Regions from separate parts of the Halomonas sabkhae genome, predicted to be linked through region 3. Evidence: riboswitches for the same ligand, from Rfam matches in the RefSeq annotation. Region 3 holds a riboswitch; each other region holds the start of a gene.
The links. A riboswitch is a leader RNA that binds a small molecule or an ion and turns the genes downstream of it on or off. The one in region 3 is predicted to bind thiamine pyrophosphate.
Positions count from the first base shown of each region.

Region 1: it holds a riboswitch for thiamine pyrophosphate, as region 3 does, so the genes downstream of both, tenA (thiaminase II) here and QWY79_RS05025 (SLC5/6 family protein) in region 3, are expected to answer to the same signal.
Region 2: it holds a riboswitch for thiamine pyrophosphate, as region 3 does, so the genes downstream of both, thiM (hydroxyethylthiazole kinase) here and QWY79_RS05025 (SLC5/6 family protein) in region 3, are expected to answer to the same signal.

Region 1 covers NZ_JAUFPM010000017.1:269,174-279,278, forward strand. Annotated here, with positions in the region: gene cyoE (heme o synthase) at 1-404, shown strand, start outside; gene QWY79_RS12040 (Yip1 family protein) at 533-1,141, shown strand; gene QWY79_RS12045 (pyridoxal-phosphate-dependent aminotransferase family protein) at 1,273-2,433, opposite strand; gene QWY79_RS12050 (HAD-IIB family hydrolase) at 2,719-3,600, shown strand; gene QWY79_RS12055 (glycosyltransferase family protein) at 3,593-4,810, shown strand; gene QWY79_RS12060 (sugar phosphorylase) at 4,801-6,576, opposite strand; gene tenA (thiaminase II) at 6,705-7,373, opposite strand; TPP riboswitch at 7,446-7,589, opposite strand; gene mdoH (glucans biosynthesis glucosyltransferase MdoH) at 7,630-9,519, opposite strand; gene QWY79_RS12075 (OpgD/OpgG family glucan biosynthesis protein) at 9,530-10,105, opposite strand, start outside.
Region 2 covers NZ_JAUFPM010000012.1:202,373-212,477, forward strand. Annotated here, with positions in the region: gene QWY79_RS09000 (WYL domain-containing protein) at 1-818, shown strand, start outside; gene QWY79_RS09005 (outer membrane beta-barrel protein) at 870-1,418, opposite strand; gene QWY79_RS09010 (hypothetical protein) at 1,530-1,679, shown strand; gene QWY79_RS09015 (metal ABC transporter ATP-binding protein) at 1,679-2,413, shown strand; gene QWY79_RS09020 (metal ABC transporter permease) at 2,397-3,287, shown strand; gene QWY79_RS09025 (metal ABC transporter substrate-binding protein) at 3,306-4,412, shown strand; gene gloA (lactoylglutathione lyase) at 4,607-5,140, opposite strand; gene QWY79_RS09035 (hypothetical protein) at 5,293-5,634, shown strand; gene QWY79_RS09040 (C40 family peptidase) at 5,701-6,195, shown strand; gene QWY79_RS09045 (peroxiredoxin) at 6,507-7,145, shown strand; TPP riboswitch at 7,215-7,315, shown strand; gene thiM (hydroxyethylthiazole kinase) at 7,348-8,154, shown strand; gene thiE (thiamine phosphate synthase) at 8,144-8,770, shown strand; gene QWY79_RS09060 (DMT family transporter) at 8,780-9,655, opposite strand; gene QWY79_RS09065 (D-alanyl-D-alanine carboxypeptidase) at 9,808-10,105, opposite strand, start outside.
Region 3 covers NZ_JAUFPM010000006.1:82,911-93,015, reverse strand. Annotated here, with positions in the region: gene katG (catalase/peroxidase HPI) at 1-102, opposite strand, end outside; gene QWY79_RS05040 (CoA-acylating methylmalonate-semialdehyde dehydrogenase) at 474-1,973, shown strand; gene QWY79_RS05035 (amino acid deaminase) at 2,011-3,222, shown strand; gene QWY79_RS05030 (hypothetical protein) at 3,413-3,850, opposite strand; TPP riboswitch at 4,213-4,325, shown strand; gene QWY79_RS05025 (SLC5/6 family protein) at 4,315-5,721, shown strand; gene QWY79_RS05020 (TenA family protein) at 5,718-6,422, shown strand; gene ilvD (dihydroxy-acid dehydratase) at 6,552-8,240, shown strand; gene QWY79_RS05010 (hypothetical protein) at 8,328-9,011, opposite strand; gene QWY79_RS05005 (XRE family transcriptional regulator) at 9,082-9,363, opposite strand; gene QWY79_RS05000 (TAXI family TRAP transporter solute-binding subunit) at 9,641-10,105, shown strand, end outside.

The DNA of each region.
Region 1 (10,105 bases), on a different contig from region 3:
TGACGCTGCTCGTCATCTTCTGCCTGTGGCAGATGCCGCATTCCTATGCCATCGCGATCTTTCGTCTGCAGGACTATCAGGCGGCGCGGATTCCCGTGCTGCCGGTGGTGCGCGGCATCAGGACGGCCAAGCACTACATCCTCGGCTACATCCTGGCCTTCGTGCTGGCCTCGCTGGCATTGAGCGTGGCGGGGTATGCCGGCTACGGGTACTTCATTGTGGCTCTGCTGATGGGGCTCTACTGGCTGTATCTGGCCGTGCAGGGCTATCGGGCGGATGATGAAGCCCGCTGGGCCAAGCGTGTCTTTGCCTTCTCGATCATCACCATCACGGTGCTCAGCCTGATGATGTCGGTGGATGCCAGTCTGCCGCCCGCCACACCGCTGTGGACCGCCCTGACCTGACGCTGTCGTTCGCTCCAATGCGATGATCCGGGGGCATATTCCCCGGATTCCTGCCTATACTCATACTGACAGATGACGCAGTGGACCGACGGGCCGATCCTGGCCTGTCTCCGGCAGGAGGTAGCGCTATGTTGACACATGTATGGGGTCTGATGGCCCACCCGAACCGCGAGTGGAAACAGATCAAGGAAGAGCGTGAGACACTCACGCATCTCTATGAGCATCATGTCTTGCTGTTGGCGGCCGTTCCGGTCGTCTGCTCCTATATCGGCACGACACAGGTCGGCTGGAGCCTGGGGGGTGGCACCACCATACAACTGGGGTATATGGATGCCCTGGGGGCCGGGGTCGTGTTTTACCTGGTCATACTGGCGGCGGTCTATGCGGTCGGCAAGGTCATCCGATACATGGCCAAGCGATACGCGCATAACCCGCCCAAGCAGAGTCAATGCATCGTCTTTGCCGGCTATGTGGCCACGCCCATGTTTCTCAGCGGCATTGTGTCGATCTATCCGCTGATCTGGCTTTGTCTGCTCGCCGGCACCATCGGACTGTGTTACACCGCCTACCTGCTCTATCTGGGCATTCCGGCCTTCCTGAACATCAGTCGCGAGGAAGCCTTTGTCGTCTCCAGCACGACGCTGGCCTTCGGCGTGCTGATTCTCGAGGTACTGCTCGGCATGACGGTGCTGCTGTGGGGCTACGGCGAACGCATCATCCTGGCGCTGCTGGGCTGACTCTCCTGCCCCCGAGCCGGCGTCGAGACAAGCGCTGGCTCGGCTGTGACGACTCCGGACCAATAAGCGGAACGGGCAACCCTGGGTTGCCCGTTCGCGTTCGGCGTCATGCTCGGCTCAACGGGTCTTGATCATTCCGGGGGCGGAGTGCCTGCAGCATCCGGCGCCGGGGCGACTTGCGCCAGGGCACGCTGCAGAGGCTCCAGGGTGGCGTCGATGTCCGTCAGCTTGTCGATGCCGAACAGGCCGATACGCAGGCTTCTGAAGTGCTCGCCTTCACCGCACATCAGGGGAATGCCGGGGGTCACCTGAACTCCCAGTTCGGCGAGCCTGTCGACCAGCTCCGCATCAGGGGTGTAACGGGTCACCACCGTCGGTGCCCGATAGGCTTCGGCGGCCACTGACTTGAAACCGTGTTCGTCGAGCATCGCCTGTACGCGACGCCCCAGCTCGAACTGCTGATCACGCAGCTTGTCGACGCCATACGCTTCGATTTCCGCCATGCTATCGCGCAGCTGGCGCAGGCCGTCGGTGGGCAGGCTGGCATGATAGGCATGCTCGCCGGCCTCGAAGGTTTCCATGACCGTCAGCCACTGGCGCAGGTCGCAGGCAAAGCTGGTGCTGCGGGTTTCATCGATGATCTCGCGTGCCAGGCGCGACAGCATGACCATGCCGCAGCAGGGCGTACTGCTCCAGCCACCCTGAGGCGTACTGAGCAGGACATCGACGCCGATATCCAGCATGTCCACCCAGGCCGCGCCCGAAGCACTGCTGTCGAGAATGAACAGGCCGTTTTCTTCGTGAATGGCTTCGGCGATGCGCCGCATGTATTCATCGGGCAGAAGGATACCCGACGAGGCATCGACATGAGGGGCGAAGACGATATCCGGCTGCTGGTCGCGAATCGCCTCGATGACCTCTTCGATACGCGGCGGGGCAAAGGGGGATACGGGATCATCCTCGTCCTCGCGGGCCGCCCGGCGAACATTGCGGTCCGCCGGGATACGGCCCTGGTCGAGCATCTGGCTCCAGCGATAGCTGGAGTCCCCGGTGCGGATCACCAGGCAGCGCCGCTCGCTGGCGAACTGGCGTGCCACGGCTTCCATGCCGAAGGTCCCGCTGCCGGGCACGATGACCGCCGAATGCGCGCGATAGACGCGCTTCAGGGTGGCGGCGATGTCGCTCATCACCTGCTGAAAGTGCGGCGACATGGGGTTGAGAGCACGATCCGCGTTGACCACCGAGTATTCGAGCAGTCCATTCGGGTCGGCAGTGGATAACAAGCCGGCCATTATCTTCTCCGTCGTCGTGGGGAGCGTGTTGATGCCTTGAGGATATGCTCATTCACGTCGCTAGACCAGCCCCGCCCTCGGTCGCACTATCCTGTATGGGAGACCAGGAGCCCGATGGCGGAGGCGTGCACCTGGATGGTGCGCAGCGACGTACCGTGGAGCGCTGCCACGGCGCTTCATGGTGCAGGCACCGGCCAGCCCCGGGGATAAATGGGCGGCTGGTGTGAAGTTGGCACGCGGCCTGCAAGGGAAACCCCATATCCATGACACACGCCAGGTATTGCCATGTCGTCTACCGTCACCGCGCCCGATGCGCCGCGCTTGTTGTTCAGTGATCTGGATGGCTCGCTGCTGGATCACGATACCTATGCCTGGTCGCCGGCGGCTGCTTGGCTGACGCGTCTGGCGAGTCTCGGTGTGCCGGTGATTCCGGTGACCAGCAAGACGCGCAGCGAGCTGCTCGGCCTGAGGCGTGAACTCGGGCTCGAGGCATCGCCCTTCGTGGCCGAGAACGGGGCCGTGGTGGGCCTGCCCATGACCTGGCGACATGCTTCCCACTCAGCGGATGCCGATGGGCTGGTGGTGCATACCCTGGGTATCGATATCGGCTTCATCCGACAGCGTCTGGCGGTCTGGCGCGAGCGTCTGGGGGCGTATTTCACGCCGATGAGCGAGATGTCTCTGGAGCGCTTGATCGAGGTGACCGGCCTGACCGAGTCGCAGGCGCGCCTGGCCAGGATGCGCGAGGGCAGTGAGCCGCTGATCTGGGAGGATAGCGAAGAAAAGCTCGAGGCCTTCCATCAGGCGCTGAAGGGTGACGGGCTTCGCAGTGTACGGGGCGGCCGCTTCTGGCATGTGACCGGGGAGGCCGACAAGGGCGATGCCGTCATCTGGTTGATCGCGCGTTTTGCGGCGATGCGGGGCGTCCGGCCGCTGACGTTGGCGCTTGGGGATGGGCCCAATGACGTCCGCATGCTGGAAGCCGTCGACAGCGCGGTGGTGATCCCCGCGCGCCATGGCCTCGCGGTCAGGCCGAACCAGTCGGCCCTGTATGTCAGCCGGGCCGTGGGGCCTGTCGGCTGGGCCGAGGGCGTCACGCACTGGTGGGGCAACGAAGGCGTTGCTCCCCTGGAACCTGCCGCCCCGGGAGGGCGTTCCCATGAGTGATTTTCACCAGAACGGTATCATTACCGACTTCCATAACCTGACCCACCGTTCGGTCGATTCGCTGGAAGCCGACCTGGTGCAGTTTGCCCGGCAGCGGCCGATGAGCCTGATTCTGCCGTCCCTGTACAGTGAACTGGAAGGTCCGGCGCTGAACCACATTGTTCAGGAAATTGCCGCCGCGCCCTATCTGGAGGAGGTGGTCATCGGCCTGGATCGGGCCGATGAGGCGCAGTTTCGCCATGCCCGCGAGTTCTTCGCGCGACTTCCCCAGCGGCATCGCATCCTGTGGAATGATGGCCCCAAGCTGACGGCCCTGGATCGCGAGCTGGAGGCGCGCGGACTCTCTCCCCAGGAGCCCGGCAAGGGGCGCAATGTCTGGTACTGCGCCGGCTATGTACAGGCCTCGGCCCGCAGCCAGGTGGTGGCCCTGCATGACTGTGACATCCTGACCTATGATCGCGGCATGCTGGCCCGGCTGTTCTATCCGGTGGCGCATCCGCACTTCAACTATGAATTCTGCAAGGGCTATTACCCGCGTATCGCCGAGGGCAAGCTCAATGGTCGGGTGTCACGTCTGATGGTCACGCCCCTGCTGCGGGCGCTCAAGGTCATCGCCGGCCCCTTGCCGTACCTGGATTACCTGGACAGCTTCCGCTATCCCTTGTCGGGCGAGTTCGCCATGCGCAGTGACGTCCTCGACGGCATCCGCATCCCCGCCGACTGGGGCCTGGAGATCGGTGTGCTGTCCGAGGTGCAGCGCAATCACTCGACCAACCGTCTGTGTCAGGTGGATCTGGCCGATAGCTACGACCACAAGCATCAGCCGGTCTCGGAAGACGATGCCGCGGCCGGTCTCAATCGCATGAGCCTGGATATCGCCAAGGCGCTGTATCGCAAGCTGGCCACCCAGGGGGTGACCTTCAGCGCCGAGGACTTCCGTACCCTCAAGGCAACCTACTACCGTATGGCGCTGGATCTGATCGAGGCCTACGACCACGACGCCACCATGAACGGCCTGACCCTGGACCGTCATGCCGAGGAACAGGCCGTCGAGCTGTTCGCCCGCAACCTGCTCGACGCCGGCTCGGCCTTCCTCGACAACCCTGGGGAACGCCCCTTCATCGCCAGCTGGAACCGCGTGCGCGCCGCCATCCCGGATGTTCTCGAACGCCTGCACGACGCCGTCGAGGGGGATAATGCTTACGGCTGATTCACCAGCCACAGACTCCGGTAGGGGCCGAGTGTTGCTTCGTGGTTCCAGGGGGCCTGGGCGAGCAGGTCGTGCCACTGGCCGTGGGTCAGTTCCGGGAGTTCGAGTGGCTGGGGCCGGTCGGTGACGTTGTGCACGGCGATCAGGCGGCGGCCGTCAGCGGTCGGGCCGCGTTGCAGGGCGATCAGGCTGGGTGGCGTGTCCAGCACCCGCTGCGGTGCATCGGGATGGAAGCAGGGTTCTTGACGCCGCGCATCCAGCATCCGGGTCAGCGACTTGAAGACTTCCCGGGTCGGGGTGGCGGGCGTTTCGAGCAGCCATTCGAGCTCGTCTCGCTGCCAACGGCGGCGATTGATCGAGCGCAGGCGCCCGCTGCGTTCCACGCCTTCCAGGTCGTTGAGGGTCCCCGTCAGGACATGCAGGTAGATCGCCGGAATGCCGCGCAGGCCGAGCATCAGTTGCTGGCTGCACAGGAAGCGGGGCGTCTGCCAGGCATCCGGTCCGCGACGGTTGCCCTTCATGGCGTCGAACCAGGTGATGTTGAGCTCGTAGGGGGCATCCTCCCCGTCGTCGCGGGTGCGCATGCTGGCGTAGCCGCCGAAGCGGTGCATCAGTTCGACCAGGGCATCGATGTCGTGCTGTGGCAGCCAGCCTTCCAGGGGGCGAACGCCGATGCCGTCGTGGCTTGCCGTGAAATTCAGGAAGCTGCAGCCCGGGGGCAGTTCGGGCAGGCTGCGCAGCCAGGCTGCCAGGGTGCCGGCTTCGCCGCAGGTCAGGGTGTGCAGCAGCAGGGGCGGCAGGGGGAACTGATAGACCAGATGCGCCTCGTCAGGGGACGCGTCGCCCGCGTCGGGGGCCGCCAGTCGATCGAGGCCGAAGTAGCTGATGTTTTCCTCGTGGGGCACATTGGTCTCGGTCAGCAGCAGGGCATCGGGGGCGACATGGTCGATGATGGTGCGCAGCAGGCGCACCACCTCGTGGGTCTGGGGCAAATGTATGCAGGACGTACCCACCTGCTTCCAGAGATAGGCGATGGCATCCAGGCGTATCACTCTGGCGCCCTGGTCGAGATAGAACAGCAGGATGCCGATGAACTCCAGCAGCACATCCGGATTGGCGAAGTTCAGGTCGATCTGGTCTTCCGAGAAGGTCGCCCACAGGTGGCGCACCCCGCGCCGGGTCGGCACCTTGACCAGCAATGGCGAGCTGCGCGGCCGCACGACCGCCGAGAGGTCGGTATCCGGGTCCATCTCGATGAAGTAGTCGCGGCCCGGCTGGCTGCCGGTCAGGTAGTCGGTAAACCACAGCGACTCCCGCGAGACGTGGTTGAGTACCAGGTCGACCCCCAGATCGAAGCGCTGGCCCAGGCGTTGGATGTCATCCCAGTCACCGAGCTCGGCATTGACCTCGCGATAGTGAATGACCGAGAAGCCGTCATCGCTGCTCCAGGGGAAGAAGGGCAGGATATGCACGCCGCTCAGGGTGTCGCCCAGGTGGCGGTTCAGGAAGTCCTCGAGCACCTGCAGGGGCGGCATGTCATCGGCGACCAGGCTGTCGCCGTAGCTGATCAGCCACTGGTCACGCTGGCTCCACAGGGGCACAGGGGCTGTGTCCGGCGTCGATCTGGCCGGGGCCTGGTGAGTCAGCAGGGTTTCCAGGCGGCGCAGGACTTCATCGGCCCGCGGGCCATACAGCATCTCCAGATGCTGGTGGGTGCGGCGCCGAAATTGCGCCGCATCGATCGGTGTGGAATGTGATCTGGGCATCATGGCCGCCACTCTCGCGTCAGGAACCGGAACGTCTCATGCAGATAGCATGCCAGCCCACAGGGTGGATGGCATCCGGCACCCACCAACGCTGGTGTCCGAGAGTGGCGACCTAGACCACCGGGGCTTCAAGCGGTCTGGTCGAGGCCCATCTGCCAGAAGTCGATTTCCAGGCGGGTGGCGTCGCGGAAGATCTCCGCCAGTCGAGCGAAACGCGCCGGCGTCACCTCGGCCAGACGGGCGTCGAGCCAGGCGATCTCGTCGCGCATGGCGGCCTGGAAGTCATCACTCGCGTACATGGCGATCCAGGACTCGAAGGGGTTGGCGTCGCCCCGCAGGGTGCTCGGTCGCGCGTTCAACCAGTTGGCGATCTCGCCGTAACCCACCAGGCAGGGCGCCAGCGCCACGTGCAGGTCGAGCAGGTCGCCGCGGCTGCCGGTGTCCAGCACATAGCGCGTGTAGGCCAGGGTAGCGCGGGCTTCGGGCAGTCTGGCCAGGTCCTCCTCGCTGATGCCCCATTCGCGGCAGAATCCCACATGCAGATCGAGCTCGACGTCGAGGATGGTCTTGAGGCCCTCGAAGGCGTGGCGCAGCTCGGCCAGGTCGTGGCTCTTGTAGGCCGCCAGGGCATAGGCGCGCGAGAAGTGAATCAGGAACAGATAGTCCTGTTGCAGGTAGTGACGAAAGGCCTCGGGGGCCAGGTTGCCATCGCCCAGCGAACGCACGAAGTCGTGCTCGATGTAGGCGCGCCAGTCAGTCTGGCAGGCGTCGGTCAGGTCGTGAAATTGGTAACCCATCATGTCTCCGGTGTCGGGATCCGGCATGTGGGCGCAGCGAAACGAGCGGGCAGGACGACCGGTATAGCGGCACCGGGCGCTGCGCTTGATTCCCTACGCCGGTTCACGGGCGACCATGAGTCGCCGCCACCCGGATCAGGTTCCACGGGATCAACGCTGTGCCCCTGAGGGCGAGCGTCATCTCAGCCGGTGTAACCGGCACCCCGTCAAGCGAGAGCCTCTACTCTAACACCTCGTCGAGGCTTGAACAGGGGGGTCAGGGGCCAGTGGCGGACTCCTTCTTGTTACCCGGTGCCAGTGCCCAGTCGCCGGCAAAGGATTGCAACGGCATGGCGCGGCGGTATTCCGCGGGCGGCGGCGTGAGCTCGGCCGCGTCCTCCAACGGGGCCTGACCGGCCAGGTGGCTCAGCACGGCGGGGACCGAAGTCTCGCTGGGCACCAGCAGCAGGCCGCGTCGGCGCAGGCGTCGTCCGATGGTCAGGCTGCTGCTGAAGCGCACCAGGGGCGCGGCGAGCAGCAGGCCCAGCCAGACGGGCGTCAACCACCAGAAGAAGCCGGGGGTGTACCACCAGGTCACGCCTGCCCAGATGGCGCCCACCAGAGTGCCGGGCCAGGTGTAGCGAACGGCGTCCCGCCAGGGCAGGGCGCGCCCCTCGCGGGACTGGGCATTCCAGGCTACGGTACGGCCGCATAGCACCTCCACCACGAAACGGCTGTGAAAGACCATCATCAGGGGCGCGATCAGGATGGCGAACAGGGCTTCCAGGAGGGCGCTGGCGAGCAGTCGGGCGCGCCCGCCGAACGCTGCCGCCGACTGTCGCCAGACCAGGGCCACGCCCAGCACCTTGGGCATCAGCAGCATCGCCAGGGTGCCGCCCAGCAAGGGCATGATGAGGTTGGGCGGAGAGATCGGCCAGTCCGGAAACAGCTGGGCGTCGGAGGTGAAGAAGTTGGGATCGATCAGTGCATGCAGCAGCGCATCGGCGGTGCTGACGACGAGTATCGCCAGCCATACCAGGGAGGACAGGTAGGCCAGGGCACCGCACAGGAAATGCACCCGGCTGACCATGTGCAGGCCGCTGCCGCCCAGCAATCGCAGATGCTGCAGGTTGCCCTGGACCCAGCGGCGATCGCGCTTGGCGTAGTCGAGGATATGGCTCGGCATTTCCTCGAAGCTGCCGCCCAGGTCGGTGCGCATGCGCACTTCCCAGCCCGCGCGGCGCAGCAGGGCGGCCTCGACGAAGTCGTGGCTGAGGATATCGCCGCCCAGCGGAGGCCGGCCGGGCAATTCGGGCAGGCCGCAATGGGCAGTGAACGCCGCGACGCGCAGGATGGCGTTATGACCGAAGTAGTTGGCGGCATCGGATTGCCAGAAGCTCAGGCCGCTGGCCAGCATGGGCGAGTAGACGGCGGCGGCGAACTGGTTGGCGCGTCCGAACAGGCTGTCCTGGCGAACCGGGATGGGCACGGTCTGCAGCAGGCCGAGGTTCGGGTTGGCTTCCATCTGCGCGATCATCTGGTGGATGGTGTCGCCGCTCATCAGGCTGTCGGCATCGAGTACCAGCATGAAGTCGTAATGGGCGCCCCAGCGCTCGCAGAAGTCCCCGAGGTTGCCCGCCTTGCGTCCGGCATTGCTGTCGCGGTGGCGGTAATGCAGCCGGCAGTGGTCGGCCAGTCGCTGTTGCAGGGCCGCCATGACGGCGTGCTCGCGAGCGATGCTGTCGGCATCCGTGCTGTCGCTGAGCACGAAGGCCTCGATGCGTCGCGCGGCGGTCTGTGGCGGCAGGTCACGGCAGGTGGCCTCGAGGCCCGCCGCCACGCGTTCGACATCCTCGTTGTGGACCGGCATGACCAGGGCCGTGATCGAGTGGGCCGTGTCCGGCGGTCGGGGGTCGCAGGCCCGGGCCAGGCTGAGCGGGTCGCGGCGCATGATCGACAGCGCAAAACCGATCAGGCCACTCCAGAAGGCGACCGCAATCCAGCCGAAGGTCACCGTGAACAGCGCCATCACCGCCAGTTCGAGTGGCGTCAGGCCGCCGACATGGAGGATGCGGAACATGGTCCACAGGCCAAGGATCGTGGTTGCGGCCACCAGCAGCGCGAAAATCAGCCGCCGGGTGCGCCGGAAGGGGACAGGAGCCACCATGGCCCGGGACTCAGCGGCGCTCATCGGGATACCAGACATAATTCCAGGTTTCGGTCAGCGGCTGGCCGCGCAGTGTCAGTTTCAATCGCATGTCGGCCGGCGTGCCTTCCTCCGGGGCGAGCCGGAAGCTGGCGCGCCAGGTCTGGCCATCGGGCAATTGCTGTACCCACTGCTGAATGATGTCGCCATTCGAGGTGGTCAGCTGTGACTCGACCGGCTGGTCGGCCTCGAGTCCCTCCAGGGCGGGGCCCCGGAAATCGACGATGAAGAGCCGCTGGCTGGGCGGCGGCGGGTCGTCCTGTCCCGGTAGTGCCGCCCAGCCCTGACGGCTGCGAATGACGTGGCCGAGCTGCTGGTCGGGTAGCGTGGCGCCGAAGGTTTGCAGCCGATAATGATAGCTGCGCGCTTCGCCGGCTTCGAACGGCTCCTGCGGCACCCAGTAGGCGGTGATGTTGTCGTTGGCTTCACTGTCCGAGGGAATCTCGACCAGCTCGACCTGGCCCTCGCCCCAGTCACTCAGTGGCGTGACCCACTGACTGGGGCGTTTTTCGTAGCGTGCCTCGGCATCCAGGTAGCCCTCGAAGTG
Region 2 (10,105 bases), on a different contig from region 3:
TCGAGATCCTGGCGTTGTGGGAAGGGCGCGTGGCGGCCGGCCAGATCGGTGAGGCGTTCGGCATCGGGCGCCAGCAGGCGCAGAAGGTGCTGCGCGCGTATCGCCAGTTGGCACCGCACAACCTGAGCTATGATCGGCAGCGTCATGGTTACCTGCCCAGCTCGGCCTTTGTGCCGCTTTTCACCCAGGGCCGGGTTGATGAGTACCTACGCCTGCTGAATATTCACGACACCCTGGATTCGCCGTTTGCCGGCTTGAGCATGGGGGCGGCGAACACCGAGTCGCTGCCGATGCCGAGCCGGGCGATCACGCCGGCGGTGGTGCGCGAGCTGGTCCGGGCGTCCCGCGAGAAGCGTCGCCTGGAGGTCAATTACGCGTCCTTTTCCAGCCCGGCAGGCGAGGGGCGGATCATCGTGCCGCACACCCTGGTGTTTGCCGCCGGGCGCTGGCATGTGCGCGCCTTCTGCGAGAAGAACCGCGAGTATCGCGACTTCGTGCTGAGCCGCTTTCGCGGTGTACCGGAAGATGTGGGGCCGATGCTGGGCCGGCATGATGCGGAAAATGACGAACGCTGGCAGACCCGGGTGGCGGTGCGTCTGATTCCCGATCGCCGCCTGCCCCAGGCTGAACGCGAGCTGCTGGCCATGGATTACGGCATGCCGGATGGCGAATTGGAGCTGCATTGCCGGGGGCCGCTGGCGCGCTATGCGCTGCGCGAGCTGGGCGTCAATCCGAATCATGCCGAGGCCAACCCGCGCGCTCAGCAGATCGAGATTGCCAACCGCGACTCCCTGGCCTCCTGGATTCTGTGGTCGTGACTCCCCTGGCCTGATGCCCGGCCGCTGTGGCCGGGCCTTCGGACGAGCCGGTCAGAAGGTATAGACCACGCTGGCCGTCACCATGTCGAGGTTGCCGATGTCGTCGGTATCCAGGCGTTCGACTTCCAGTCGCCCGGTGACATCGAGCAGGCCGGCCCGCACGCCCAGGCCATAGACGGGCGAGGTGCCGGAGAGGTCGGCGTCGATACCGGCGCCGCGCCGCTCGGCGTCCCAATCGGCCATGCCGGCCTTGCCGTAGAGACCGACCGGCCCGAGGCTCCAGCCCAGCACGCCGGTGGCCTGCACGCTGTCCACGTCCAGGCTGGCCGCCTGGCCATTGGCGCTGCCCTTGAGTGAGTCGGCATTGACGTAGGCCAGCTCCCCGCCCACGTCGATGAACGGCAGCCAGCTGAAGTTGTAGCCGCCCACCAGCTTCCAGTGCTCGGTCTCGTCGTCGAACCGGCCGTCGCCATGCGTCTGGCCGGCGCCACCGCCCAGGTAGAGCCCGGTTTCACCGGTAGCGAAGGCATTGGGGGCGGCCAGGCCCAGCAGGCCGGCCAGGCCGAGGGCGCCGAGAATCGGCAGTGTCGCGTTGCGCATTATCGTCACGTCCATTCGGGGAAGTTGCCGGGGTATTTTATCAGTCTTGCCGGGTTGGCGGCCCAATGATGTTATGTTATAACTTCCGCGCATTTTCGGAGACCGATCACCATGGCACACCGTTCTCACCGACATCGCCCCGAGGGGCCCTGTCATTTTTCCTTGATGTCGCTCTCGGCCAGCCGGCGCTTGCTGCTGGCAGCGGCACCGCTGGCCGTGCTGTGGCTGGCGGTGGCCTGGGTGCTGGGAGGCGCGGGCTGATGGCACGCCTGACGCTTCAGGACCTGCAGCTGGCACGGGGTGGCCAGACGGTACTCGAGCATCTGGACGGCAGCTTCCAGGATGGTGCCATCACTGCCCTGATCGGCGCCAACGGGGCCGGCAAGAGCACCCTGATCTCGGCGCTCATGGGCATGTTGCCGCCGGTCGCCGGCCGCGTGGCCTGTGAGGTATCGCGCGAGCGTTGCGCCTGGCTGCCGCAACAACTGGCCCTGGATCTGACCTTCCCGATGAGTGTCGAGGAACTGATCATGACCGGCACCTGGCCGAGCCATGGCGCCCTCAAGGGCTACTGCGCCGCGCACTATCGGCGGGGTCGCGAGATCATGGCGCGCCTGGGCATCTCGCACCTGGCGCACCGCCAGCTGGGCGAGCTCTCCGGTGGCCAGCGCCAGCGCGCCCTGATCGGCCGCACCCTGATGCAGGAGGCCGAGCTGCTGTTGCTCGACGAGCCCTTTGCCAACGTCGATGGCGAGACCGTCGAGGTGATGATGGAGGTGCTGCGCGACATGGCCGCCGCGGGCGCGACCATTCTGGTGGTGCTGCACGACATGGAGCAGCTGTCGCGCCTGGCCGATGATGTGCTGCTGCTGGCCGGTGGCCATGGTCGCTGGGTCGGCACCGAAGCGCTGCTCGATCATCACACCGGGCAACCGGCCCGGGCTCCCCGCCTGCCCATTGATTTTTCGGATATTCACCATGCTGGCACTGCTTGACGCCTGGCTGCTCGCGCCCTTCGAATACGGCTTCATGAACCGCGCCGCGGTGGCAGGCCTGGCCCTGTCGCTGGCGGCCCCGCCGCTGGGCGTGTTCCTGATGCTGCGCGGCATGAGCCTGATCGGCGATGCCATGTCCCACGCCATCCTGCCGGGCATCGCACTGGGCTTTCTGTTCGCCGGGTTCTCGCTGCCGATCATGAGCCTCGGCGGGATTCTCTCCGGCCTGGTGGTGGCGGTGCTGGCGGGCAGCGTCTCGCAGATGACCGGGCACCGCGAGGACTCGGCCATGGCGAGCTTCTTTTTGATCTCGCTGGCCGCCGGGGTGATGCTGGTCTCGCTGGGCGGCAGCAGCGTGGACCTGACCCATGTGCTGTTCGGCTCGGTGCTGGCGGTGGATACCACGGCGCTGCTGCTGATCGTCGGCATCGCCACGCTGATCGTGCTAATGCTGGCGATCATCTTCCGGGCGCTGGTGGTCGAGTGTCTGGACCCGCTGTTCCTGCGCGGCCAGGGCGTGCGCGGCGGCCTGGTGCATGGCGTCTTCCTGGGCCTGGTGGTGCTCAACCTGACCGCCGGCTTCCAGACCCTGGGCACGCTGATGGCCGTGGGCCTGATGATGCTGCCGGCGACCACGGCGCGCTTCTGGAGCCAGCGGCTGGAAGGCCTGATTGCCCTGGCCATCGTCATCGCGCTGGTCGCCAACCTGGGCGGCCTGTTGCTGTCGTTCCACCTCAGTCTGCCGTCCGGCCCGGCCATCATCCTGACAGCCGGCCTGGCGTATGTCCTCTCGGCGCTGTTCGGCCGACACAACAGCCTGGTTGCCCGGCACCGGTTGCGCGCCGCGCCGCTGAACACGCCATCCACTGACTGACTCGAAGGGAGCTCACGCATGCCATCCGCTCATCGCTTCACACGCCGCGCCAGCCTCGTCACCGGCCTTGCCGCCCTGCTGGCCATGCCCTCCGTGCTGGCCGCCGAGCGCGTGCAGGTGGTCGCCAGCTTCAGCATTCTCGCCGATATGGTCGAGCAGGTGGGCGGCGAGCATGTCGACGTCACCTCGCTGGTCGGCGCCAATGGCGATGCCCACGTCTACTCGCCGCGCCCCGACGACGCCCGCCAACTGACCGAGGCGGACCTGGTGGTCTTCAACGGCATGCACTTCGAGGGCTGGATGGAGCGCCTGCTGGAGTCCGGCGACTACGCGGGTACCCGGGTCGTCGCCACCGACGGCATCAGTGGCCCCGGGGCGGCCGAGTCCGCGGAGGATGGTAGCCAGGCGGCACACGACCATGGCGATCACGCCGAGCACGACCACTCCGGGCATGATCACGCCGAGCACGAGCAGGCCAGCCACTCGCATGCGGCCCATGATCACCAGCACGATCATGGCGGCGAGGATCCGCACGCCTGGCTGGACCCGGTTCTCGGCAAGATCTATGTCGAAAACATCCGCGATGGGTTGATCGAGGCGGACCCGGCGCACGAGGCGGCCTATCGCCAGCGTGCCGAGGCCTACCTGGCCGAACTGGAGGCGCTGGATGCCGACATTCGCGACCAGATGGCCGCCCTGCCCGACACCACCAGCGTGATCACCGGGCATGATTCCTTCAGCTATTTCGCCCAGGCCTATGATGTCGAGTTTCTGTCACCGGCCGGGCTGACCACGGCGTCGGAACCCAGCGCGGCGCACATGGCCGAGCTGATCGACGTCATCAAGGCCAACAATGTGCAGGCGCTGTTTCACGAGAACATGACCAGTCCGGCCATCATCGACCAGCTGGCCGAGGAGACCGGCCGTCCGGTGGCCGGCACCCTCTACTCCGGCGCCCTGTCGGACGAAGGCGAGGCCAGCACCTATATCGGCATGCTGCGTCACAACGCCCGCGTGCTGCACGAGGCCCTGGGGCAGGACACGGCCCCCGCCGATGCATCCCATGAAGATGAACACGAGCATGGCGATCATGATCACGACCACGATCATGGTCATGAGCACTGAGGCGCTGTGAGGACGCCGGCCAGCAACGCTTGCGCATCGCTTTGTTGGCCGCAACGTGCATGGTGCTGCACTCGACGCAAGGCAAGCTCAATCCATTGCCCTACGACACCTGGCCGCACTCGCGGCTCGTAGCTCGTAGCTCGTAGCTCGTAGCTCGTAGCTCGTAGCTCGTAGCTCGTAGCTCGTAGGCGATGTTAATCGCCCTTGCTGGCCATGCGCTCGGCCTCGACGACCTCGATCCAGTAGCCATCGGCGTCCTTGACGAAGATCACATCCGGCATCTTGCCCTGATCGGCGCGCTTGATGAACTCGACGTCATTGGCGTCGAACCAGGCCTGGGCGGCGTCCAGGTCAGGCACCGAGAAGCAGATATGACCGAAGCCCTGCGGCTCGGCGTTGCCGTCGTGGTAGGCGAAGTCGGCCTGGTCTTCGGTGCCCCAGTTATGCGTCAGCTCCAGCAGGCCTTTCTGACTGAAGGTCCAGACGCTGCGCTGGGCAGCATCCTCGGGTACTGCATCGCCCTCTTCCAGCCTGGCCAGGAAGTAGAGCGAGAAGCCCATTTCCTCGAAATCCAGCTTGCGCAGGACCTGCATGCCGAAGACGCGCGAGTAGAACTCGAGCGCGGTCTGCGGATCCTTGACGCGCAGCATGGTGTGGTTCAAGCGGAATCCCCGGGTCTCGCTGGCCGGGGCCTGCACGCCGGGATGCTGTTCGCCCTGAAAGCTCATGTCATGCTCCTTGTCTGGTCGCAAATAAGGTCGTGCAAAGGTGTACCCCCTTGCATGGGGGCGCGGCCCGCGGATTTCCACCCGTCTCGGCATGGCAGTCATCGCAGGGGGAATCTACATTCAAGTAGTACACCGCTACCAAGGGGGTCATCATGACCACCGACGCGACACTGGGTGACCATATCACCTACAAGCAGCTGGTCCGTGCCGTTTCTCACGGCTTTGCGCCGATCGTGGAAGTCGAGTCCCAGGATGGCATCTACACCGTGCGCTTCCACCATGCCGGCGGAGTATCCACGCTCTCCGACAAGGAAGGCAGGACCTGCACCTACCTGGGTACCGGGCAGATCCGTGAGCTGCTGGGCGAGGCGGGACTAACGCATGGCGTGCTCACCTGGGATGACCAGTGCGGTGACGAGATGATCGGGGTGCCCGGACACGCCATGACACCGGAAGAGCGCCTGACGCACGGCACGCGTATCGCCTTCCAGTGAGGGCCGCCAGGGGTTAGGCTTGGCGAGTGATGCCCACATCCTTGCCCAGTGCCTCGGGAGCCCCGCATGTCAGCCTGCCCCAACCCTGCTCGCCCCTGCCTGCCGCGCTGGCCACTGGCGTTGATGCTGTTGCTGTGGCTGGCCGGTTGCGCCGGGCCGGACCTGGCCACCCGCGACGCGGGCGGCCTTTCCATGGAACGCACCATGATCCTGGCGGAAGCCCGTCAGGCACTCGGCACACCCTATCGCTATGGCGGCGATACCCTCAGCGGCCTGGACTGCTCGGGGCTGGTTCAGCTGACTTACGCCCGCGCCGGCATCAGCGTGCCGCGCACCTCCAGTCAGCAGTTCGACCGCCTGCCGCCCATCGACACCGCCCGCCCGGGGGATCTGTTGTTCTTCGACACCAGCGGCGGCGGCGATGCCAGCCACGTCGGCATCTACCTGGGCAACAATCGGATGATTCATGCCCCGGGGCGCGGGCGCCAGGTGACCACCACCCCGCTGGGGCTGGATTATTGGCAGGAGCGGTTTCTCGGCGCCGCCGCGCCGGCACCTTGATTTGGCCGAGTCACGAGAAACGAGCTGCGAGCAGTTGGGAGTCGAGATAATGCGCGGTGCTTGCCCAGGCACATGGCGAGTATCGAGTAGCGAGGGACGAGCGGCTGGGAGCCGGATTGATGCCACGGTGCATATCCATGCACAGGACGGCTCGAAGCTCGTATCTCGAAGCTCGAAGCTCGAAGCTCGAAGCTCGTGCTAACCATATCACCACAGGTTGTTTCCCCAACCCATTGCCCCCATGTAATGCTGAGGCCGTCGATACGGCAGCGCGTGGGCGATGCCATCAACTCAACCCAGAGGAGCCTGACATGTCATTGCAACTCGGCGATATCGCACCAGATTTCACGCAGGAAAGCACGGCTGGCACCATCAACTTCCATGAGTGGGCCGGGGACAACTGGGTCATCCTGTTCTCGCATCCCAAGGATTTCACCCCGGTGTGCACCACCGAGCTGGGTGAGGTCTCGCGGCTCAAGCCGGAATTCGACAAGCGCAACACCAGGGCCATCGGCCTGTCCGTCGACCCGCTGGAAGACCATGAAAAGTGGGCCGGCGATATTCAGGACACCCAGGGCCAGGGCCTGAACTTCCCGCTGCTCGCGGATGGTGATCGCAAGGTCAGCGACCTGTACGGCATGATCCACCCCAACGCCAACGACACCCTGACGGTGCGTAGCGTCTTCATCATCGATCCGAACAAGAAGGTCCGCCTGACCATCACCTATCCGGCCAGCACCGGTCGCAACTTCGCCGAAGTGCTGCGCGTGCTGGACAGCCTGCAGCTCACCGACGAGCACAAGCTGGCCACACCAGTGAACTGGCAGGATGGCGATGACTGCATCATCGTACCGGCAGTCAGCAACGAGGAGGCGCAGAAGCTCTTCCCACAAGGCTGGGACGAGCAGAAGCCGTATCTGCGTGTGGTCAAGCAGCCCAAGCGCTCTTGATCGCCCGGCGGCGGTGGCCGATGCCACTGCCGCCTCTTTACAGATGCGGCGCCACCGCGGATAGTAAAAGCCTGACGACAGGGGCGCCGGCGGCGATGCCGACCGGCTGAGATGCACCCTCACCACCTGACCCGGATAATGCCGGCGGAGGGAGTCGTGCCGGCCCTGCCTCGCTGGCACCTCCCCTCGCCCGGGAGTTGCCATGCACAGCATCGATCTCGCCAGCCACCTGCGCCGCATGCGCCAGGCCCGCCCGCTGGTGCACAACATCACCAATCATGTCGCCATGAATACCATGGCCAATGTGCTGCTGGCGCTGGGCGCCTCGCCGGCCATGGCCCATGCCCGCGAAGAAGTCGCCGAGTTTGCGCGCCTGGCCGGGGCCGTGACCCTGAACATCGGCACCCTGTCGCCGCACTGGGTGGATGCCATGGAGGACGCCGCCCGCGCCGCCAATGAGGCTGGCACTCCCTGGGTACTCGATCCCGTCGCGGTGGGCGCCACGGCGCTGCGCCGTGATGCCGGCCAGCGTCTGCTGGCGCTTTCGCCGACCGTCATACGCGGCAATGCCTCGGAAATCCTGTCACTGGCGAATCAGGGCAGTGGTGGCCAAGGCGTCGACAGTACCGACACCAGCGACGATGCCGAGAGTGCCGCCGTGACGCTGGCACAGCGCACCGGTGGGGTCGTCGCCGTGACCGGCGAAACGGACCTGGTGACCGACGGTCGGCGCCTGGCACGTATCGCCGGCGGGCATGCCCTGATGCCGCTGGTCACCACCCTGGGCTGTGCCCTGAGCGGCGTGGTAGGCGCATACCTGGCGGTGGCCGAGGATCCCTTCGAGGCCTGTGTGGCGGCACTCGCCAGCTATGCCGAGGCCGGCCGCCTGGCCGGCGAAGAGGCGCAGGGCCCCGGCAGCTTCAGCGTCGCCTTCATCGACGCCGTGTATCGACTCGACCCCGAGACCCTGAACCGCCAGGCCCGAGTGGAGCTCTACGATGCGCCTTGATCTCTCGCTCTATCTGGTCACCGACCCCGAACTGTGCGCCGAGCGCGGCCTGGAAGACACCGTCCTCGCCGCCGTGGCAGGCGGCGTGACCCTGGTGCAGCTGCGCGACAAGCAGGCCGGCGATGCCGAGCTGATTCCGGTGGCCCGACGCCTCAAGGCTGCCCTGGCGGGTAGCGGCGTGCCGCTGTTGATCAATGATCGGTTGGAGGTCGCCCTGGCCAGTGGCGCCGATGGCCTGCATATCGGCCAGGACGACGGCGAGGTCCATGAAGCCCGCGCCGCCCTGGGGCCGGAAGCCATTCTAGGCCTTTCGGTGCAGACCCATGACCAGCTGGCCAGGGTCGATACGACGCGGCTCGACTATCTGGGGCTGGGGCCGGTGTTTGCCACGCCCAGCAAGCAGGACCACGCGGCCCCGCTCGGTTTCGACGGGCTGGCCGCCCTGGCCGGCGCCAGCCCACTGCCCACGGTGGCCATCGGCGGTCTCAAGGCCGAGCACGCCGCGGCCGTGCAGCGCGCGGGCGTCAACGGCATGGCCGTGATCTCGGCCATCTGCGGCACACCCGACCCGCAAGCCGCGGCGCGCGCCTTTCCGTACTTCGGCCAGACCTGCTGAGTAGCGATCTCAGGCCGTGGGGCGCCGATTCAACGCCACGCGCCGCTCATGGTAGGCGATCGCCAGGCCACTGAGGATGATCAGCGAGCCGCCCACCAGCACCCACAGGTCCGGCACTTCGTCCCAGATCCACCAGCCCAGCAGCACGGCCCACAGCAGTGCCGTGTAGTCGAAGGGTGCGGCCAGCGCCGCGGGGGCGTAACGGAAGGCCAGGGTCAGCCCGATCATGGCGCCCACCCCCAGCACTCCGGCCAGCAGGAAGAACGGCCAGTGGATCGGCGCCGGCATCTGCCAGACCCAGGGCAGGGTCGCCGCCGACACCAGCATCGGCACCAGAGTGGTGTAGAAGACCATGGCCCAGAGGTGCTCGCGATCACCGTAACGCCGCGCGGTGATCATGGTCAGCGCATAGCAGATCGCCGCCCCGATCACGATCAGGGCCGCCGGCTGGAAGCTCTCTCCGCCGGGACGGACCACCACCAGTACGCCGGCAAAGCCGACCAGCGTCGCCAGCAGTGTCGTGCGATCGACCCGCTCACCCAGCAGCGGCACCGAGAGCAGATTGACGAACAAGGGCGCGGCGAAGGCGATGGCCGTGGTCTCGGCCAGCGGCAGCAGCGTCAGCCCCCACATGAAGCAGACCATGGTGCCGGTGAAGACCAGCCCGCGCAGCAGGTGGCCCCCCGGCCGACGCGTCCTGAGCTTGCGCAGCCCGCCGCTGAACCGCGCGATCAGGGCGATCAGCGGCAGCGACACCAGGGTGCGAAAGAAGATGATCTGCAGCGGCGAGTGCGTCTCGCCCAGCCACTTGGTAATGGCATCGCCGAGTGCCAGGCACAGCACGCCGCCGCACATGCACAGGATGCCCTTGAACGATGACGACATGACCTCTCCTCGTCGCTGTGCCGTCGCAATGAAACACCCCACCGGCAGGGCCGATGGGGTGCTGAATAGCCTGGGCCCGGTAACGGGCTACCACCTTGACGCTAACGACTCGGGCAGGACGCGGCAACCCCGCCCTTGGTCTCAAGCCTGAATCAGAACGATGCCTGCACCACCATGCAGTCCATCCCCTGAGCCTGCAGGCGACGGCAGGCACTGCGCGCCTGGCTCTCGCCCATGTCCACCAGGCGGGCCCGATAGACGCCGGCCTCGGCCACGTGCGGCACGGCTACACGGGCATCGGCCAGTTCGGAGGTCAGGCGTTCGGCGGCCCGCGCCGCGAGGCGACGCGCGTTGTCCGAGTCGCTGAAGGCGCCGACCTGCACGCCCCAGCTCCCCGAGGCAGCCGGCTGGTCCTGCTGCTCGGACAGATCGCGAATCGGATCGGACTCG
Region 3 (10,105 bases):
CCACCAGTCACGATTTTCCGTGCCCTGGCCCCGAACATTGGTATTACTGCCGTGCATGACGGGGCACTGACCGGCGGCCCCGCTGTTGTGATGTTCGCTCATGGTGTATCTCCTCGATTGCTGACGGTCCTGGATGTGACGCCGCAGTTAAAGAACCTGCTGCCGGAAACCGGGGCTTTCCCGAGGAAATCGCGGTTTCCGCAGCGTGTCTTTTCATTATTAATTTATGCCGTGTTGCCGGGACGTGACCAACTGCCTTTGCCAACCATCGTGATAGTGACGTTTTATGGCGCTGGGGCGGTGCCGGCTCGACGCTCACCCGAGACGGGCGGACGCGGTACCGACTATTGGCGCGTTGTGGCGCGACACGCCGTCTGGCTAGACTCGACGTCATCAGGGGCCTGTCAGAGCGCGGCGTGATACGCCGCCTGACGAGCCCTGGCGCGTTTTCCCCTCGTTACAGGAGCATGCTCATGTCCGTGCGCGAGATCCCGATGTATATCGATGGCCAGGCTTTCCTCTCTCAGAGTCAGGATAAGCGCGATGTGGTCAATCCGGCTACCCAGGAAGTGGTGGCCCGTGTGCCTTTCTGCTCGGTGGAGGACGTCGACCGCGCCGTGGCCAGTGCCCGGCAGGCCTTCAGGAGCTGGCGCAAGGTGCCGCTGGCCCGACGTCAGCGCATCATGCTCGAGCTGCAGGCGTTGATTCGCGAGCACAGCGAGGAGCTGGCCGCGCTGATCACCGAGGAGCACGGCAAGACGCTGCCGGATGCCGCCGGCGAGGTGGGGCGTGGCCTGGAAGTGGTCGAACATGCCTGCTCCATCACCTCCCTGCAGCTTGGCGAGCTGGCCGAGAATGCCGCCAGCGAGGTGGATGTCTATACGCTCAACCAGCCGTTGGGCGTCGGTGCCGGCATCACGGCGTTCAACTTCCCGATCATGTTGCCCTGTTTCATGTTCCCGCTGGCCATCGCCACCGGCAATACCTTCGTGCTCAAGCCGTCCGAGCAGGACCCGGGTGCCACCATGCGGCTGGTCGAGCTGGCGCATGAGGCGGGGGTGCCGCCGGGCGTGCTGAATGTGGTGCATGGTGGGCCTGAGGTCGCCAATCGGCTGTGTGACCATCCGGACATCAAGGCGATGTCGTTCATCGGCTCGACCCATGTCGGCACCCAGCTGTATCGGCGTGCCAGCGAGGCCGGCAAACGCGTCCAGGCGATGATGGGCGCCAAGAACCATTGTGTCGTCATGCCGGATGCCAATCGCAGCCAGGCCATCAACAACCTGCTGGGTTCGGCCTTCGGCGCCGCCGGGCAGCGCTGCATGGCCAACTCGGTGGTGGTGTTGGTGGGCGAGGCCCGCGAGTGGCTGGCGGATCTGGCCGAGGGCGCGCGCCGCATGGTGGTAGGGCCCGGCACCCAGCGCGATGCCGACCTCGGGCCTCTGGTTTCGCCGGCGGCCAAGGCACGGGTGGAGGAACTGATTGGCGTGGGTGAGCGCGAAGGAGCCACGCTGCTGGTCGATGGTCGCGGCTGCCAGGTGGACGGGTATCCGGATGGCAACTTCGTCGGCCCGACACTGTTCAGCGATGTCACGCCGGAGATGACGATCTATCGCGAGGAGGTCTTCGGCCCGGTACTCTGTGTGGTGGCGGTCGAGACGCTGGATGAGGCCATCGACTTCATCAATGCCAACCCCAATGGCAACGGTACCTCGATCTTCACCAACTCCGGCTGGGTCGCGCGGCGCTTCGAGTCCGACATCGACGTCGGCCAGGTGGGCATCAATGTGCCGATTCCGGTGCCGGTGGCCTATTTCAGTTTCACCGGCTCGCGAGGGTCGAAGCTGGGCGACATGGGCCCCAACGGCAAGCAGGCCGTTGCCTTCTGGACGCAGACCAAGACCGTTACCGCCCGCTGGTTCGAGCCCGAAAACGTTTCCAGCGGCATCAACAGCACCATATCGCTGAGTTGATTCGGCGCGTCATGATTCGTCAGCCAAGAGAGGTTGCATGCAGGATTCGTTATCGAAGCTGGGCCACAAGGGCACACCGGAACTCGGGCCGTCATTGCTGGGCGGGGTGAGCCTGCCGGCGGCGGTGCTGCATGAGGCGGCGCTGGCGCATAACCTGGCGTGGATGCAGCGTTTTGCCGAGTCGCATGGCGCCCGGCTGGCACCACACGGCAAGACCACCATGACGCCGGCGCTGTTCCGTCGCCAGCTCGAGGCGGGGGCCTGGGGCATCACCCTGGCCACCGCGCCACAGTGCCGCGCAGCCTTTGCCAGTGGCGTCGTGCGCGTACTGATGGCCAACCAACTGGTGGGCCAGGCCAACATGGCAATCATCGCCGAATTGCTCGAGGCGGGCGCTGACTTCCATTGCGTGGTCGATAGTGAGGACAACGCCCGGGAACTCGGGCACTTTTTCGCCAAACGCAACCTGACGCTCAAGGTGCTGATCGAGCTGGGCGTCGCGGGCGGCCGTACCGGCTGCCGCTCCGTGGAGGCGGTCAGGGAACTGGCGCGGGTCGTCGATGCCGAGCCGGGCCTGGCCCTGGCCGGCATGGAGGGCTACGAGGGCGTGGTGCATGCCGAGGATCCGGTACCGGCGATTCGCGATTATGCCACGCGGCTGGTCGAGGCGGCGCGTTGCCTCGACGACGAGGGGCGGTTCGCCGTGGACCTGCCCATTATCACCGCGTCGGGGTCGGCCTGGTACGACCTGATCGCCGAGGCCTTCGATACGGCCGAGCTGCGTCGACGCTTCACGCCGGTGATTCGTCCCGGCTGCTATGTGGTGCATGATCACGGCATCTACCGCCAGGCCCAGCAGGGTGTGCTGTCACGCCGCCCCGATCTGCACGCAGGCCTGCGCCCGGCGCTCGAGGTCTTTGCTCAGGTGCAGTCCCTGCCGGAACCGGGATTGGCCATCGTGGCGCTGGGCAAGCGCGATATCGGCGCCGATCAGTTGCCCGAACCATTGCGCCGCTATCGGGAAGGCGGCGCGGTGGACGAGGTGCTGAGCGTCGACGGCTGGGAGATCACCAGGCTGATGGACCAGCATGCCTTCATCCGCCTGCCGGACTCGGCCGATGATGTGCGCATCGGCGATGTGGTGGCCTTTGGCGCCTCGCACCCCTGCCTGACCTTCGACAAGTGGCGGCGGATCTGCCGGGTCGATGAGCGGCTGGACGTCACGGAGGTCATGGACACCGCTTTCTGAGCACCAAAAAAAGGCCATGACGTCCCGGTCATGGCCATATCAAGGGAAGGTACTGCGCTTTCTTCGCCAGAGGTTGGTGTTGATGAGTGAATACCTCGCTGATGGATCAAGTGGGGGTCTCGTTGACCCTGTGTCTACTGCCGCGTTGATGATGATGTCTCATGCTCCAGATGGAATCGGGTGAGGCAAATCAGCGGTAGGTCAGTCGCATGTAACCCGGTGATTGCTGCAGGTACTGCATGATCTGGCCTTCCCCGCCTGTCAGGCGCTCACCGTCCAGTGTGTGCCAGCTTTGTTCAGCCGTGCTGGTTGCCGAAACCTCTCGAGATACACCCTGCTCACTGATGTAGCACTCTGTGCGCGGCAGCGAGTTGGTGGTCTGCATCTGCGTTTCGCAGCCCGGCTCTGAAATAGCACCCTGAAACCTGATAGTGCTGCCTGCGGCGATGGCCTGTGTCGTGATCATCAAGCCTGCCACCAGGCAGGTACCAGCTGCCATCCACATCGAGCGACCGAAATGTGCCTTCCGCTGGTGTTTCAGTTTGCCTTGCTCAATGCGCTCGGCAGCTTCAGGGCCTTCGCTGGCCGTAGCGACCTTGTGTTGGCGATGGCGAATGAGGGTAGTCATTTTGACCTCCCATGAAGCTTGGGCATTGAATACAGCTCCTGTGTGAATCTCTCCTGAGCTGTGTCTATTAACAATAGTTCATTTAGAGTATGACACAAGTAGTAATAAATGGTTTTATTGTGCTAATTCGATGATGGCGTGATTTGTGGATTATAATCATGCTTTTATGAGATGAGATGAGGTGATTGGAGAGGAGGGAGCCCTGGGGTCGCCGCAGGGCTTGCTGTACCGGGTCCGGCATCCGCGGGCCGATGGACGGGAACCAGAGTTAGCATCGGGCCGATGATGTGGCATCATGGGCACGCGTTGACGGCGGGTTCGCCATGTCATGGCCTATCCGCTCAGCGACTCACAATTCAATTCACTGTCGCCAGGGGAGCCCCACCCGCTACACCGGGGCTGAGAGAGCGTCCGACGCTGACCCTGGAACCTGATCCGGTTTGTACCGGCGGAGGAAGTGCGACATGCCTTACCTGACGTCAGCCGTGCTGGGCGCGGCTCTGTTGTGTTTTGCCTTTCTGGGCCTGCGGGCCCGCCGGGCCGAAGGCCCCCTCGATGACTATGTGACGGCGCGTAACTCCCAGAGTGCGCGCTCGTTGGGTGTTTCCTTTCTGGCCTCCGGCATGGGGGCCTGGATTCTCTTCGCCCCGCCCGAGATCGGCGCCATGGTGGGCCCCCTGGCGCTGCTCGGTTATGCGCTGGGGTCGGCCCTGCCGCTGGTGGTGCTCAGTCTGTATGGGCCGATGATCCGGCGCTACCTGCCCGAGGGGCGGAGCATCGGCGAGTTTGCCGAAGCCTGTTATGGCGCCGGGGTGCGCCGCTGGGTCACCCTGGTGTCGATTCTCTACATGGGCTGTTTCCTGGCCGCCGAGTTGACCGCCATCGGTGCCATTGCGTCGCTGCTCTCCGAAGTGCCGTCGAGCGCCGTGGTCATCGGGGTGGCCCTCGTTACCCTGACCTATACGGCGGTCGGCGGGCTGCGTGCCAGCCTGGCCACGGATAGTTGGCAGGGCTGGTTGCTGCTGGCGTTACTGATCCTGGTGACGGGGGTCGTGCTCTGGGTGCTGCCGCCCATGCCCGAGCAGGCATCCCTGCCGCAGACACCGCCGATGGATGCCCTCGCGGTGGCCCTGACCCTGGTTATCGCCGTGACCTCCGCCGAGCTCTTTCATCAGGGCTACTGGCAGCGCGTCTGGGCCGCCGAGGACCAGCGTGCCCTGGGCCGTGGCGCCCTGTTGGGTGGTGTCGGGGTGCTGTTGGTCATCATGGCCATCGGCGGCCTGGGCATGCTCGCGGTCATGCATGGGTTGTCGCTCGGTGAACCGCCCATGCCGTTCTTTGCCCTGCTGTCCGAAGCGCCGGGCTGGCTGGCCATTCCGGCGCTGGTGCTGGCCGTGACGCTGGTCGCCTCGAGTGTGGACACCCTGCAGACGGCCATTGCCTCGTTGGTGGTGGCCGGTTCCGGCCGCAGCGGCCTGTCCGTCGGCGCGGCGCGTCTGGTGACCGTGGGCCTGATGTTGCCAGTGGTGGTCATTGCGTTGCAGGAGCTTTCGGTACTGCGCCTGTTCCTGATTGCCGATCTGTTGTGCGCGGCGACCATCGTGCCGGTGCTGCTCGGCGTCTGGCGACGCATGGGCTCGCTGGCGGCAATGGTCGGCGGCATGGCGGGTCTGGTGGGTGCTGTCGTGCCCGGTTGGTGGGCCCAGGGCAGCCTGCTGGCAGGCATTCAGGCGGCGAGCTTTCCGGGCGGCATTCCGGCGCTCGCGCCCTTTGTCGGGGCCCTGCTGGCGTCGGCGCTGGTCAGCGTGGCCATCGCCATGGCCTGGCCGGCTCCGCGTGCTTCCCTGACAAGCGACGGAGGCGATGCATGAGTAGTATTGCCGAATGGACGCAGTGGGCCGAGCGTCAGGCGTCGCCGCGCCTGACTGAGTGGTTGCGGGAAGTCAGTGAGCCGGACTGGTCGCGGACCGTGCACCACCCGTTATTCGATGCGCTGGCCGCCAGGCGACTGACAGACCAGAAATTCGCCGCCTACATGGTGCAGGACTATGGCTTCGTCGACCCCTTTACCGCTTTGCTCGGACAGGCGATCGGTCACGCTCCCGGTATGCAGGATCGGGTCGTGCTCGGGCAGTTCATGGGCATGCTGACCAGTGACGAGAACAGCACCTTCCAGCGTACCTTCGAGGCCTACGGTGTGTCGGCCGAGGCCGAGTACCTGCCGGCCACGCGTGATTTTCGACAGCTGTTGAAGGATACCGCCCTGCATCAGGAGGGCGCTCGGAGTACGCGCTATGCCGAAATGCTGGCCGTGTTGGTGGTCACCGAGTGGCTGTACCTGGAGTGGGCCACGCGTGTCGAGCGCTCGGAGGGGCTTCAGCCGTTGATGGAAGAGTGGATCGACCTGCATGACAATCCTGATTTCCGAACCTTCGTTGCCTGGTTGCGGCGGCGCCTGGAGGAAGAAATGTCCCGGCTGGAGGATGAGGCGTTCGCGGGTGTGGTAAAACGTTTTCGCGAAACGGTGGCTTGTGAGCGCGCTTTTCACGATGCCGTTTATCACGCTGACTGAAGTGGCGGCGCGCTGTATGGCCTGATCGGCGGCATCGGTGCGCGGCAAATGCGCTGTTTACGGGTTGCCAGGCCGACCGCGGACAGTCACCCTTTAAAGCCTGACTAGCAATCCGAAAAGGGCCTCAGCATGAGCAATACTCCAAGTGATCCACGCCGCCGGCATTCCGCCCCGGTGGTCGATGGTGTCGGCAAGTCGGCCAGTCGCGCGATGCTGCGCGCGGTTGGCTTTTCCGATGAAGACTTCACCAAGCCCCAGGTCGGGGTGGCCTCGACCTGGAGCCAGGTGACGCCGTGCAACAGCCATATTGCCGAGCTGGCGGAGCAAGCCAGCCAAGGCGCCGATGCCGCCGGTGGCAAGGGCGTGATCTTCAACACCATCACCATTTCCGATGGCATCGCCAACGGGACCGAGGGCATGAAGTATTCCCTGGTGTCGCGGGAACTGATCGCTGACTCCATCGAAGCCGTGGCGGGCTGCGAAGGGTTCGACGGCGTGGTGGCCCTGGGCGGCTGCGACAAGAACATGCCGGGCTGCGTGATGGGACTGGCGCGTCTGAATCGCCCGGGTGTCTTCGTCTATGGCGGCACCATCATGCCCGGTGCCAACCATACCGATCTGGTGTCGGTGTTCGAGGCCATGGGAGCGCACAGCCGCGGCGACATGGACCTGATCGACGTCAAGCAGATCGAGGAAACGGCGATTCCCGGTCCCGGTTCCTGCGGCGGCATGTACACCGCCAACACCATGGCCTCGGCGATCGAGGCGCTGGGCATGAGCCTGCCGGGCAGTTCGGCGCAGAATGCCATCTCGGACGACAAGCGGGCGGACAGCCACGCGGCCGGCGAGGCGGTGCTGAACCTGCTCGACAAGGACATCAAACCGTCGGACATCATGACCCGCGAGGCCTTCGAGAACGCCATCACGGTGGTCATCGCGCTCGGTGGCTCGACCAATGCCGTGCTGCACCTGATCGCCATGGCCGACACCATCGGTGTGTCGCTGAGTCTCGAGGACTTCACCGAGATCGGCCGCCGGGTGCCGGTACTCGCGGACCTGCGCCCCAGTGGCCATTACATGATGAGCGAGCTGGTCGCCATCGGCGGCATCCTGCCGTTGATGAAGATGTTGCTCGAGGCCGGCATGCTGCATGGCGACTGCCTGACGGTGACCGGCAGGACCCTGGCCGAGAACCTGGCGGACGTGGCGCCGTATCCGGATGACCAGTCGATCATCGCGCCGCTCGACGCCCCGCTCAAGAACGAGAGCCACCTGCGCATTCTCTACGGCAATCTGGCGCCGGAAGGGGCCGTGGCCAAGATCACCGGCAAGGAAGGCACCCACTTCACCGGCACGGCGAGGGTGTTCGGCTCCGAGGAGGAGGCGCAGGCGCGCATCAATGACGGCGTGGTGGTCGCCGGCGATGTCGTGGTCATTCGCTACGAGGGGCCGCGGGGCGGTCCGGGCATGCGCGAGATGCTGACGCCGACCTCGGCGATCATGGGGCGCGGCCTGGGCGATCAGGTGGCCCTGATCACCGACGGTCGCTTCTCGGGCGGCAGCCATGGCTTCGTGGTCGGCCATGTGACGCCGGAGGCCTTCGATGGCGGCCCGCTGGCGCTGGTGGAGGATGGCGACACCATCACCATCGATGCCGAAGCCAATACCATCGATGTGAGCCTGGATGACGCGGAGCTGAAGCGGCGTCGGGCGGCCTGGCAGCGCCCCGAACCGCGCTATACCCGTGGCGCCCTGGCCAAGTATGCCAAGGTGGTCAGCTCGGCTTCCATGGGCGCGGTGACCGACCGGCTGGACTGAACCGGCAGACGCGCCACGCAACAAAAAAAGGGCCCGATGAGCGGGCCCTTTTTTATGATTGCCCGGTACCGGGCGCGCGCGGGTCGCTTACTCCGAGACGGCGGAGCGCATCATGTCCTCGAAGGACTTGGCATTCTCGGGCAGCTCGAAGATGGTCGCGTCGGGTGTGGAATCCGACAGCTCGGCGAGCTGGAAGCGGTCGCCGAAACGCAGCATGCCGAGCTCGCGATCCTGCAGCTCGGTGGCAATGGGGTCCGGCTCGCCGGTCATGCTGCGCTGGTAGTCGTGGAAGGCCGCCATCATTTCGCGGACCTGGGCGTCATCCGTCAGGACGAGTTCGTCATCATGGCGAGTGCCGCTCTTGTCGGTCCACTGAATGTTGTAGACCTCGCCTTCCAGCCCGGCGATGGTTTCGGTGCCGCCGGTGGCCTCCAGTGAGTCCACCTGCTGCGCCTGCTGGCCGGTCATGGTTTCGGCCTGGCCGCCGCCCATGTTCTCGGCCATTTCCTTCATCTTGGCCATGTCCATGACCATGGTCTGTCCCTGCATCTGGGTGACCATGTAGCCCTTGCCTTCGCGCAACAGCATGAAGCCGGCCTGGGACTGATCGGGAAAGTCCATGCGCAGCTTGTCGCCGGCCCAACGGACCTTCATGTCGACGCTGCCCTGGTTGGAATGAGCCTGCAGGGTGGCCTGACCATCGGCCAGTACAGGAGTCGCAACGGCCAGGCCCAGGCCGCAGGCGATCAGGCTGGTGGCGAGATATCGCATGGCACGTCTTCCTCTTGAAGCAGTTCGTGGCGTCGTGAATTCCCGGCGTGCAGAACGCTCGGCCGGGCCGTCAGTACGTCGAAAGTTCATGGTCAATGGTCTCTCGCAGGATCTGCAGTTCCGCAAGCGAGAGTTGCTCCAGGCGTCCGGACAGCAGGTCACTGACCTTTTGCAGGGGCAGGCCGGCGCGACGGGCGATGTCGCGGCTACCCAGATCGGAAACGGCGATCAGCCGGGTGATGATGCGCATCAAGCGCGTGCGTTGCTCCAGATCCCTGACATCGAGGTCAGGGCAACTTCGTGGAGGAGGATCGCTGGGATCCGAATCGCAGGTGTGACTTACCGTACTCATGTGGCTCCAGTTGGACGGATCGACAGGGACAGCATGACGTCTTTTTCACACGTTCGCCAGTCTTGTGCAAGCTTGTCGCGCAAGTCGGCGATGGGTAGCGTGGGCGAGGCGGCAAGCAGGCCTTTGCGCCCGGGGGATGCTAACGTGGAATTCCTGGCTGGCCCCCGCCGCACCGGGCTGCTAGCGTTTGCAGGGCAGCCGAGGCTGTCAGCGATAACACGACAACAAGATGTGATCCGATCCGATCGCAGCGAATGTACCGCAACGGAGGTTATTCATGCGCGCTATCAATTACGCTCTCGCGGCTTCACTACTGGTGGCCGCACCGGCGGCCGTCGCCCAGCAGCAGCTGTCCATTGCGACCGGTGGCACCGGTGGCACCTATTACCCCTACGGCGGTGGTCTGGCCGAGCTGATCAATGAACACATCGAGGGCTATGATGCCGTGGCCGAGGTGACCGGCGCCTCGGTGGAAAACATGGGCCTGGTCTGGCGCGGTGATTCCGACATGGCGCTGGCGCTGGCCGATACCGTCTATCAGGCCTACAACGGCACCGGCGACTTCGAGGGCCGCCAGCTGGAGAACATTCGCGCCCTGGCCTCCGTCTACCCGAATGCGGTGCAGATCGTGACCATGGCGGACTCGGACATCGAGTCGCTCAGTGACCTGACGGGCAAGGTCGTCTCGGTCGGCGCCCCCGGCAGCGGCACCGAGCTCAATGCGCGTGCCTTGCTGGAGTCC